Regions from separate parts of the Caballeronia sp. J97 genome, predicted to be linked through region 3. Evidence: predicted binding sites of a transcription regulator. Region 3 holds the regulator's gene; each other region holds the start of a gene.
What was found. The regulator FliA, encoded in region 3, starts transcription of late flagellar genes. The targets are predictions, from matches to a motif close to CTAAAGTTTNNNNNNNNNNNGCCGNTA.
Positions count from the first base shown of each region.

Region 1: a site for FliA is predicted at 2,095-2,121, ahead of fliS (flagellar export chaperone FliS). Genes of this name have one in related genera too.
Region 2: a site for FliA is predicted at 1,879-1,905, ahead of U4Y90_RS08725 (flagellin). Genes of this name have one in related genera too.

Region 1 is NZ_CAJMZL010000024.1:17,715-20,988, reverse strand. Features, by position in the region: gene U4Y90_RS25550 (flagellar hook-length control protein FliK) at 1-1,103, opposite strand, end outside; gene U4Y90_RS25545 (flagellar protein FliT) at 1,159-1,488, opposite strand; gene fliS (flagellar export chaperone FliS) at 1,518-1,937, opposite strand; gene fliE (flagellar hook-basal body complex protein FliE) at 2,179-2,547, opposite strand; gene fliF (flagellar basal-body MS-ring/collar protein FliF) at 2,819-3,274, shown strand, end outside.
Region 2 is NZ_CAJMZL010000004.1:105,257-108,530, forward strand. Features, by position in the region: gene fliD (flagellar filament capping protein FliD) at 1-86, opposite strand, end outside; gene U4Y90_RS08725 (flagellin) at 271-1,779, opposite strand; gene U4Y90_RS08730 (aldo/keto reductase) at 2,025-2,975, shown strand.
Region 3 is NZ_CAJMZL010000013.1:166,778-170,051, forward strand. Features, by position in the region: gene U4Y90_RS18600 (MinD/ParA family protein) at 1-828, shown strand, start outside; gene U4Y90_RS18605 (RNA polymerase sigma factor FliA) at 847-1,578, shown strand; gene U4Y90_RS18610 (GGDEF domain-containing protein) at 1,952-3,046, opposite strand; gene U4Y90_RS18615 (aromatic ring-hydroxylating dioxygenase subunit alpha) at 3,240-3,274, shown strand, end outside.

The DNA.
Region 1 (3,274 bases), on a different contig from region 3:
GCGCCCGCGTCGCCGGCCTTGACGCGCGCGACGAGCTTTTCGCCCGCCAGCACGAGTTCGGCGTCCACTGTGCCGAGCGCTGGCAGCGACAGCGTGATGCGCGTACGCCACGCATGTTCGTCGGGGGGACCGTCGTCGGCGGTGCGCGGATCGCGCGTCTCGCGGGCGACTTCCCACTCGAAGCGCGTGCCGGGCCACGCCTCGCCCTGCCAGCGGAACTGCTGGTTCGCGAGCACGTCGAGTTGCTGGCGCACGACATTGAGCGTCGCCGGATGGATGCCCGCCGCGGCCGACGCCTGCAGCGCCGATTCATGCTGGCTCGGCTGCGCGGCCTGCGCGTTCGCAACGCCCGCCGCGTTGCCGTTTTGCGACATCGACAGCGCGGCCGGCGGCGCATCGCGCACCGACGCCGCGAGCGCGGCCGCTTGCTGCGGCGTGCGCGGCGTCGCGACCGGCGGATCGGGTGCGAACTGCGGCGCGCGGGCGTCGTCGAGGCCGGTGTCGCCGGGCGTAGGGGCGTGGGCGAAATCGAACGGCAGGGACATCGACCGCACGTCGGCGCGCGCCTGCGGCTCGTTGCCGAGCGACGCGGCGCTGCGCTGGCCGGCGAGCCATTGCACCAGATGCGATTCGTAGAAGAGTCCGCTTTCGTCGACGGTTTTTGCGAGCGCGCTCGCGAGCGCGGCGGCGGGCAGCGGCGGCAAGTTGTGCGTCGCGGCGCGCGCGGCCGCCACGGCGGCTGCGTTGGAAGAGAAAGCGGTATCGAAGAGACCCGTCGTGAGCGCGGCGAAGGCGCTTGCCGGGCGCGGCGGCGTCGGCCACAGCGGGGCGTCGCTCGTCAGCGCGGGCGTCGCGCCGCCGAAACGCGAAATCACGTCGAGCGTGCGCGCGACGCTGGAGAACGCGGTTTGCGCCGATGCCGCCGGCGTGGCCGCATCGGCAGTCGCGCGGATGATCTGCGCAAGGTCGGTCTGCGTCGTCTGCCCGACGCTCGCGCCGGTCACGCCGCCGCCGGCGACGCCGGCCGGCGCGCGGATCGCGGACAGAAGGAGCTCGGTGCGGCTGGCGAGCAACGATGCGATCGCGGTATCGAGTCCTGTCATGCCCGCATCCTTTTATGGCGCCCGCCGGGCCATACGGTCCCGGCGCGAACCGCGTCTAGCGCAGTCCGATCATTTTTTTCAGTACGCGCGCCGGGCTGTTGACCGTGAAGAGCGCGGACAGGCGCGCGAGGCTCGGCGATGTCAGATCGCGGATCGCGGCGTCGTCGGCGAGAATCTTCTTCACGAGGTCCAGCTTGCGGGCGCGGGCGTTTTCGTCGAGTTCGGAGCCCGAATCGACTTCCTTCAGCCGCTCGACCAGCTCGCGGTAGGTGCCTTGCAACGCCTTCAGCTCGCTCCATTCGCCGCCGCGCGCTGCCGCCAGCATCTGGCCGGAAACCGCCGCGATGGCTTCGTAGTGGGCGAAATATTCTTGTGTCGTCTTCATTCTTTCGAGGCAGTCGACGCGCATTCCCGTCAAACGGGCACCGCGGTCATTTGCGCCACTTCCGGTCCAATTCCGACCCAGGCATCCTCGAGCGTCGCGAGCAGGTTGTCGACTTCGACGAGCATCGTCTCGTCCTGCTTCAGATTCGCCTCGAGTAGCCGGCGCGTCATATACGTGTAAAGCGCGTCCAGCCGCTGCGCGATCTCGCCGCCCGCATCCTTGTTGAGCGCCTGCTGCAAACCGCTCTCGATGATGCTGATCGCCTTGCTGATCGCCGTGCCGCGCGCGCCCACATTGTTCTGCTGCATGTGCATGCGCGCCTGCGCGATCGCCTGGCGGGCGCCCTGGTACAGCATCACGATCAGCCGGTGCGGGCTCGCTCCCATCACCCCCGTCTGCACGCCCACGCGTGCGTAGGCGTTGGCTCCAGCGTGTCCTGGGGAATACATCTCTCGGTTCTCCTTATGCGATGCCGCAGCGTCCGCGGGTTTCTTGCGGACGCCATGCCGCTCGTCCTGGTCCGTGTGAGTCCGGTCAAGCCGGTGCAGGCGAGCAGGCCGCCCGCCGAAGCGAGCGAACCATCGTTCGCCGTGCCGTTACCGGGGTTATCGGAGAAACGCGGCAAAGCTTTAGGACTCAAGGCTCTGGAGCGATCGCACTATTGAGGGATGGATCGCGATAGCGGCTGCGTCAGACGGAGATCTGCATGATGTCGTTGTAAGCCGTCACGAGCTTGTTGCGCACCTGCAACCCGAACTGCAGGCCGACGTTCGCCTTCTGCATGTCGACCATCACGTCGTTGAGGGACACGTTCGGTGCGCCGATTTCGAAGGCGTGCGCCTCGCCGAGCGCCTTGGTCTGGTTGTCGCTGATCTTGTCGATGGACGATTTCAGCGCGTCGGCGAAGCTGCCTGCGCTCGCCGCGCCCGATGTCCCGCTCTGCCCCGTGACGGCGCCCGACGCGACGGCCGAGCTCGCGCCGGTCCCGCCTGCGGCTTGCGACGCCATCGACTGAATGGCCGAAAGAGCCGAGGAAAGCGGATTGATCGGAAAGTTCATGTTGACTCCGGATGACTGGAAATTGCCGGCGCCGCTCGTGGCGGAGACCTGACGCTCGGGCCGCGTTGGCGGAGGTTCACCGAGTACGAAAAAGATTAGCAGCGGGCGGATTTTCAAAGCACCGGAAGAGCGGGGAAAACTCCGCTCTATTCGCCGAATCGACTTGCAATCTTCTGCGGATAATCCCCATCGTGAAAAGTCCTCCACCGCCGCTTACATGGAAAGCGGAAGCGGCGGGAGGAGAACCCAGGATTCGGAGCTTCGACGCTAAATGGAAACGCCCAACAACTCACTCATCACGCCCGACGCCAGAATGGGCCTGGCGGGCGCACAGCCGGGTGCAGCCGGAACGGCCGCAGCGGGCGGCGCGGGCGCCGACTTCGGCGGTTTCGCGCAGCGCGTGCCGATGCTCAACCAGTTCCGCTCGAATCCGCGCGTGCCGCTCATCGTGGCCGTCGCGATTCTGGTGATGGTGGTTGCGGGCCTCGTCATGTGGTCGCGCCAGCCGGATTACCGCGTCCTCTTCTCCAATCTGTCCGACCGGGACGGCGGCGCAATCGTTGCCGCGCTTCAGCAGGGCAACATCCCCTACAAGTTGTCGGACGGCGGCGGCGCCATTCTCGTGCCGGCCGAGCAGGTTCACGAAACGCGTCTGCGCCTCGCGAGCCAGGGTCTGCCGAAGAGCGGCTCGGTCGGCTTCGAGCTGATGGACAACCAGAAGTTCGGC
Region 2 (3,274 bases), on a different contig from region 3:
GACCCGCTGATGATCGACTGCGCTGCCTGCTGGACGGCGCTCGTCGGATCGACAGTGGATCCCGTTGTCGTGGATACGGTGGTCATGTGTGCTCCGGTCGTTGCTTTTCGCGATCGTCGTGAATTGGGCGGGAGTCGTCATCTCCCGAAAACGCGCACAGGGAGGCGAGCTCCCGGTGCGCTGACTGCTGTGCTGCTGATGCAAAACTTTGTTACGGCCGGCGCGCATTGTACTGATAACGCGCGCCGGCTACAGCGTCGGCGAAACGGCTTAGCCGAGGAGCTTCAGAACTTGCTGCGGCATCGAGTTCGCTTGAGCCAGCACCGAGATACCAGCTTGTTGCAGCACCTGAGCCTTCGACAGATTCGCGGTTTCCTGCGCGAAGTTCGCGTCGGTGATTTGCGACTGAGCGGACGACAGGTTGGTCGACTGTTGCGTCTGGGTCGATGCGATCGACGAGAAGCGGTTCTGTGCAGCGCCGAGACCTGCCTGGATGCTGTTCACCGTGTTCAGCGCGTTGTCGATCGATTCGATCGCGACGTTCGCGCCGTTCGCCGTCGTCAGGTCGATGTTCGACACGGCGATCGGGTTGTTGGTCGCGTTCGCCGTGGAGATGGCTGCGCGGCTTGCCAGTTCGTTGGTCGTGCCGAAACCGGTCGGGGCCGTCGTGCCGAGTGCGCCGGCTGCGGTGAAGCCGATCGTCGAGCCGGCGCCGGCCGAGCCTGCCGTCACGGTGAACAGCGAGGCAGCGCCGCTGCTCAGCGCGTTGCCGCTCTGGTCGGTGAACTTGAAGCCGCCGCTGCCGTCCGCGAGAATGTTGATCGACGTGATCGCCGCGGTGGCGCCGGTGGCTTTCGTGCCGTCCGCATTCAGCGCAACGCCGGAGACCGTGCCGAGGTTCTGGTTCGCCGTGGCGTACGTGCCGGCGCCCGTCGCGCCGTTCGTCGAGCTGATGGTTGCCAGAGCCGTCGCCGCGGTGCCCTGCGCCGTCGCCTGAACCGTCGTTGCGAATGCGCCCGTGCCCGACAGCGTCAGCGGCTTCGGATTCGACGCGGAACCGGTGGTGCTCGAACCGAACAGCGACGTCGTCACGCTCGACGACAGAGCCTGGTTGTTCTGGTCGGTGAAGCTGAAGCCGCCGTTGCCGTCGGCCAGCACGTTGATCGACGTGATCGCCGGGGTCGTGCCGGACGCTGCCGCCGCGCCTGCGCTGTCGAGGCTGATGCCGCTGATCGTCGAGATCGTCGTGCCCTTCTGCGGCACGCCGCCGCCGAGCTGAGCAGCCGACACGCCCTTGCTCAGGTCGATGCTGATCGTCTGACCGACGTTCGCGCCGACCTGGAAGCTGACCTGGCCAGCCGAACCGTCGAGCACGTTGGTGCCGTTGTAGGTCGTTTGCGAAGCGATACGGTTCACTTCAGCGATACGCTGCGTCACTTCCTTCTGGAGTGCTGCCTGGTCGGTCGACGACAGCGAGCCGCTCGAAGCCTGCACGGCCAACTGGCGAATACGCTGCAGGTTGTCGGTGATCTGGTTCAGGCCGCTCGATGCCGTCTGCGTCATCGACACGCCGTCGTTCGCGTTCGAAACGCCCTGGTTCAGGCCGTTGATCTGCGAGGTCATGCGCGAAGCGATTGCCTGGCCGGCTGCATCGTCAGCAGCGCTGTTGATGCGCTTGCCCGACGACAGGCGGGTAATGGCCGACGACAGCGCGCTTTGCGTGTTGTTCAGGTTTTGCTGGGCAACCAGCGAGTTGATGTTGCTATTGATACCGATCATTTTTTGCTCTCCTGGGAGACTTTTGTCTGGCTTAGGCTTTGGCACCGAGTGTTGCCTGGCGGTCCTGCGCTCGGTGATAGCCGGCCGCCTACTTGTGGTTATCGGGCCCCTCGAAAAAAACTTAAGGCCCGCGCAAACGATTTGTGTAATGAATGCCGCCGTAAGCCTGCGCAGCCTCGCCCGGCAAGGCGCCTGTTTCGCGCGTATGCTTTTCGGTCCGTTCATCTCGCGCATTCGGAGCACACATGCAGACACGCAGCATCGGCACATCGGACCTGAAAGTCGCGCCGCTCGTCTTCGGCGGCAACGTGTTCGGCTGGACCGCCGACGAGCGCACGTCGTTCTCGATCCTCGACGCGTTCGTCGATCACGGCCTCAATTTCATCGATACCGCGGATGTCTATTCCGCCTGGGTCGACGGGCATCAGGGCGGCGAATCGGAGACGATCATCGGCAAGTGGTTCAGGGAAAGCGGCAAGCGCCATCGGGTCGTGCTCGCGACGAAAGTCGGCAAGCTCTCCACCCGCGCCGGGTTGAAGGCGGCGAACATCGCGGCCGCCGTCGACGATTCGCTGCGGCGTCTCAAGACCGACTACATCGACGTGTACTTCTCCCATTACGACGACGAGAACACGTCTCTCGCCGAAACCCTCGACGCGTATCAGAAGCTCATCAAGGCGGGAAAGGTGAGGGTGATCGGCGCGTCGAACTACACGGGCGAGCGTCTCGACGAGGCGCTGAAGATCGCGAAGGCTTCGGGCTTGCCGGCGTATCAGATTCTCCAGCCCGAATACAACCTGCATGATCGCGAGGGCTACGAAACGGATCTGGAGCCGGTGGCGCAGCGGCACGAAATCGCCGTCGTGCCGTATTACGCGCTCGCGAGCGGCTTCCTGTCGGGCAAATATCGCTCGAAGGAAGACACGCTGCATAAGGCGCGCGGCTCGCGCGTCGAAAAATATCTGACCCCGCGCGGCCTGAAGATTCTCTCCGCGCTCGACGAAGTCGCGAAGCGCAACGACACGACGCCGGCAACGGTCGCGCTCGCGTGGACGATCGCGCGCCCGAGCGTGACGGCGCCGATCGCGAGCGCCACGTCGGTCGCGCAACTGGAAAGCCTCGCCGCCGCGACGCGCCTGCAACTCGCCGCCGACGACCTCCATCTGCTCGACGAAGCCAGCGCGTGGCAGAAATAAATCTGTTGCATCAACGAGTTGGATGACTCGCGATAGTTGGCAGCGGCGCGGTGTTCTGGTAACATCGCGCCCGAATCGAGAAATGTGCCCGATTTTCCTGCCTTCGCCGCTCAGAATGACAACGTCAACAAGCAGCGGCGAACGGCTCTGAAACGCGCCTTCGTGTGGTTCTTTCGAAAGCGCATGCCGCTTCCGCGGCTGAATCTCAACGCTCTCTTTTCCGGCCTCCGTGGCCGCTTTGCTCGTGTCCGCCGTGCCGTTTCGAGACCGGCGGACGATCGGAGTGCCGGGGCGCGGCA
Region 3 (3,274 bases):
GCGGGCATCGGATGCACGTCGGCGGTGGTGAATCTCGGCGCGGCGCTGTCCGTGCACGGCAAGGATGTGCTCGTCATCGACGAGCATCGGAACGCGGAATCGGTGAGCCGCCTCGCGGGCATCGAAGGCGCGGGCGCGCTCGCCGCGGTGATGTCGGGCCGCCGCATGCTCGGCGATGCCGTCGAGCGCACGCCGTTCGGCTTCTCGCTGATCGCAGCGCCGCGCGACGAACGCATCGTTCACGATGCCGGTCAATGCCGCGCGTTGCTCGACGGCCCCGCGGACATCGTGCTGATCGATGCGCAACTCGATCGCCACGGCGCACTGTCGACGCTCGCGGCGCAGGCGCATGACTTTCTCATCGTGACGCGGGTGGCCGCGTCGGCGATCACCGAGGCGTATGCGTGCATGAAGCGTCTGCACTACGCCCATGCGATCGGCCAGTTCCGCGTGCTCGTCAATCACGTGCAGAACCCGGCCGACGCGGCGGTCGCGTTCGACAACCTGTCGGGGGTCGCGAGCCGGTATCTGGCCGTGTCGCTCGTGCAGGCAGGGTATGTGTCCGAGGATGCGCGCGTCACTCGGGCAAAGGAACTCTCACGCTGCGCAGTCGAAGCGTTCCCGGCCACGGCCGCGGCGCGCGACTACCGCGCGATCGCGGCGGAGCTCCTGCACTGGCCGATGCGTCCCGCGCCCTATGTGCGCGCGGCGGTCGGACAGGCAGACGCGCGAATTCCGGTTAGCGACTCTGTACAGGGCGCGCGGGAGGCGTCGCATCGTGCGGCTGCGCTTCACGACTTCGCAATGAGCAGCACGGCGTCGATGTGATCAACATAGGTGACCAAGATGTATAACGCCCAAGGCAAACTCTCACAGTCGGACGTGCTGACGAAATATGCACCGCTCGTTCGCCGGCTGGGGCTTCAGCTCGTCGCCAAGATGCCGGCGAGCGTCGATCTCGACGATCTGATTCAGGCCGGCATGATCGGCCTCCTGGATGCGGCGAGCCGCTACAAGGAAGATCAAGGCGCGCAGTTCGAGACCTACGCGAGCCAGCGCATTCGCGGCGCGATGCTTGACGAGCTGCGCGCCAACGACTGGCTGCCGCGCAGCATGCGCAAGACGTCGCGCGAAGTGGAATCGGCGGTGCACAAGGTCGAGCAGAACCTCGGCCGCTCGGCGAGCGAGACGGAAATCGCCGAGCACATGAACATGCCGCTGCCCGAGTATCAGTCGATGCTGCAGGACTTGCACGGCAGCCAGTTGATCTACTACGAAGACTTCGATCGCTCCGCCGACGACGAGCCGTTCCTCGACCGCTATTGCGTCGATCGTTCGGACCCGCTTTCGGCGCTGCTCGACGATAGCCTGCGCGGCGCGCTGATCGAAGCCATCGACAAGCTGCCCGAACGCGAGAAGCTGCTGATGAGCCTCTACTACGAACGCGGCCTGAACCTGCGCGAGATCGGCGCGGTAATGGAAGTGAGCGAATCGCGCGTGTGCCAGTTGCACAGCCAGGCGGTCGCGCGTCTGCGCGCGAAGCTGCGTGAGCAGGCGTGGACGAGCGTCGAGGCCTGACGACGCCTCCCGTTGTTCACTCAAGACAGGCAAGCGCGCGGGGTTCGGTATCCGACTCGCGCGCTTTGCTTTTTAGCGGCAGCCGGTGCTCAGCTCAGCGAATCGTTCAGCAACGTGAACCGTCCGCAACCTTCATCATCTGGTTGATGGGCCCGACCCGTTTTACCCAGAGCGAGTCATATTTCTTGCACGTAAGGGCGGTGTTTTCCCCGAGTTCCATTTCGGTCACGTTTGCCACCTCTTCATGTTGAACAGAAGTTGCCATAAGCGCGGCGACGTGCGACCGGTGACCGTACAGGCAAACGAGCGCGAGGAAGCCTTTCGTTGTCTTATTTTGTTGAAGTCGAAATCTGAGCGCGAGAGCAAGCCGGCATCAATGCAATTCGAAATCCCGAGGCTCCGCAAACACCGTCTTGCCCTGCCCCAGACTTTTCGCCCGATACATCGCGCGGTCGGCGGCGCGCAGCACGGCGGTCATGTCGGCCTGACGCGTGGTGGTCGCGCCGGGAAGCAGGCATGCGCCGATGCTCGCCGACACCGACACCGGCCGCTCCTGCACCGATGTCAGCGCGCCCAGTACCGAGTGAATGCCGTCGGCCACCAAGAGCACCGCCGCCCGGTCGCGCACCTGATGCGCGAGCACGACGAACTCGTCGCCGCCCAGACGCGCGATGGTGTCCGATTTGCGCATGCGCCTCGCGAGTTGTTGCGCGAAGGACTGCAGGAGCATGTCGCCGACGGCGTGGCCGTAGGTGTCGTTGACTTCCTTGAAGCCGTCGAGGTCGATCAGCAGGAGTGCGGTGGCGTTGTCGCCGCCTGCTGCGGGCGCGGCCATCGCGCGATTGACGATGTTCTCCAGCGCGTAGCGATTGGATAAGCCCGTGAGCGGATCGGTGGAAGCCTGGCGCGCGAGATCACGATTCGCGCTGCCGAGACGATCGACGAGCACGCTCAGATACACCGATGCCGCCAGCACGCTCAGCCCGAGCCCGATCGCGGCGGGCAGATTCGCGCGCCACCATGGCTGCCAGGTTCCAAGAGCGAGGACGACGATGAGCGCCGTCGAGCACGAGACCGCGAGCGTTTGCTTGCCGTAGCGGCATCCCGAGCCGATGAGAAACCAGAACATCACCCAGAGCATCGGCAGTGCGGTTGCGCCGCCGGCGGCGAGCGCGAGCCCGAGAATCGACTGGTCCGCGATGGTCGTGACGGTGAGCCGCGCAACGGACGGCGCACTCATGCGGCTGACGACAAGGAGCGAAAACGCGCCGTAACACACGTACAGCGCAATCACGCGCGTGAGCAGCGCGACATCGTGCGACGGATGAAACCATGCGAACGTGCCATAGGCCAGCAGAACCGCCGCTCCCATCCAGACGCGCAGCGTGGCCTGCTCGCGTTCGGGATTCCGGTGCCCGGACCATGCAAAGGCATAGGTCCGGCGTGCCGGTTGATGCGCCTGCTCCATACTGAACCCCTGGATGGTGATTTCTTGCTGTGGTCTCTTGGTCTTATGTCATGCGGCCCGTTCGCCTGGCATCGGTGGCAGGGCATTGCATCGAGTTGCACCGAAGCGAGCGAACGCTATTTTGCAACGTTTTGCGAAGACGCTGTGATTCGTGTAAGAACGGCTTTCGAACTTCTATTTCTGATTCACCGTGATGCGCGACGAATCTGTTTCTCTGGCTGGCGAATG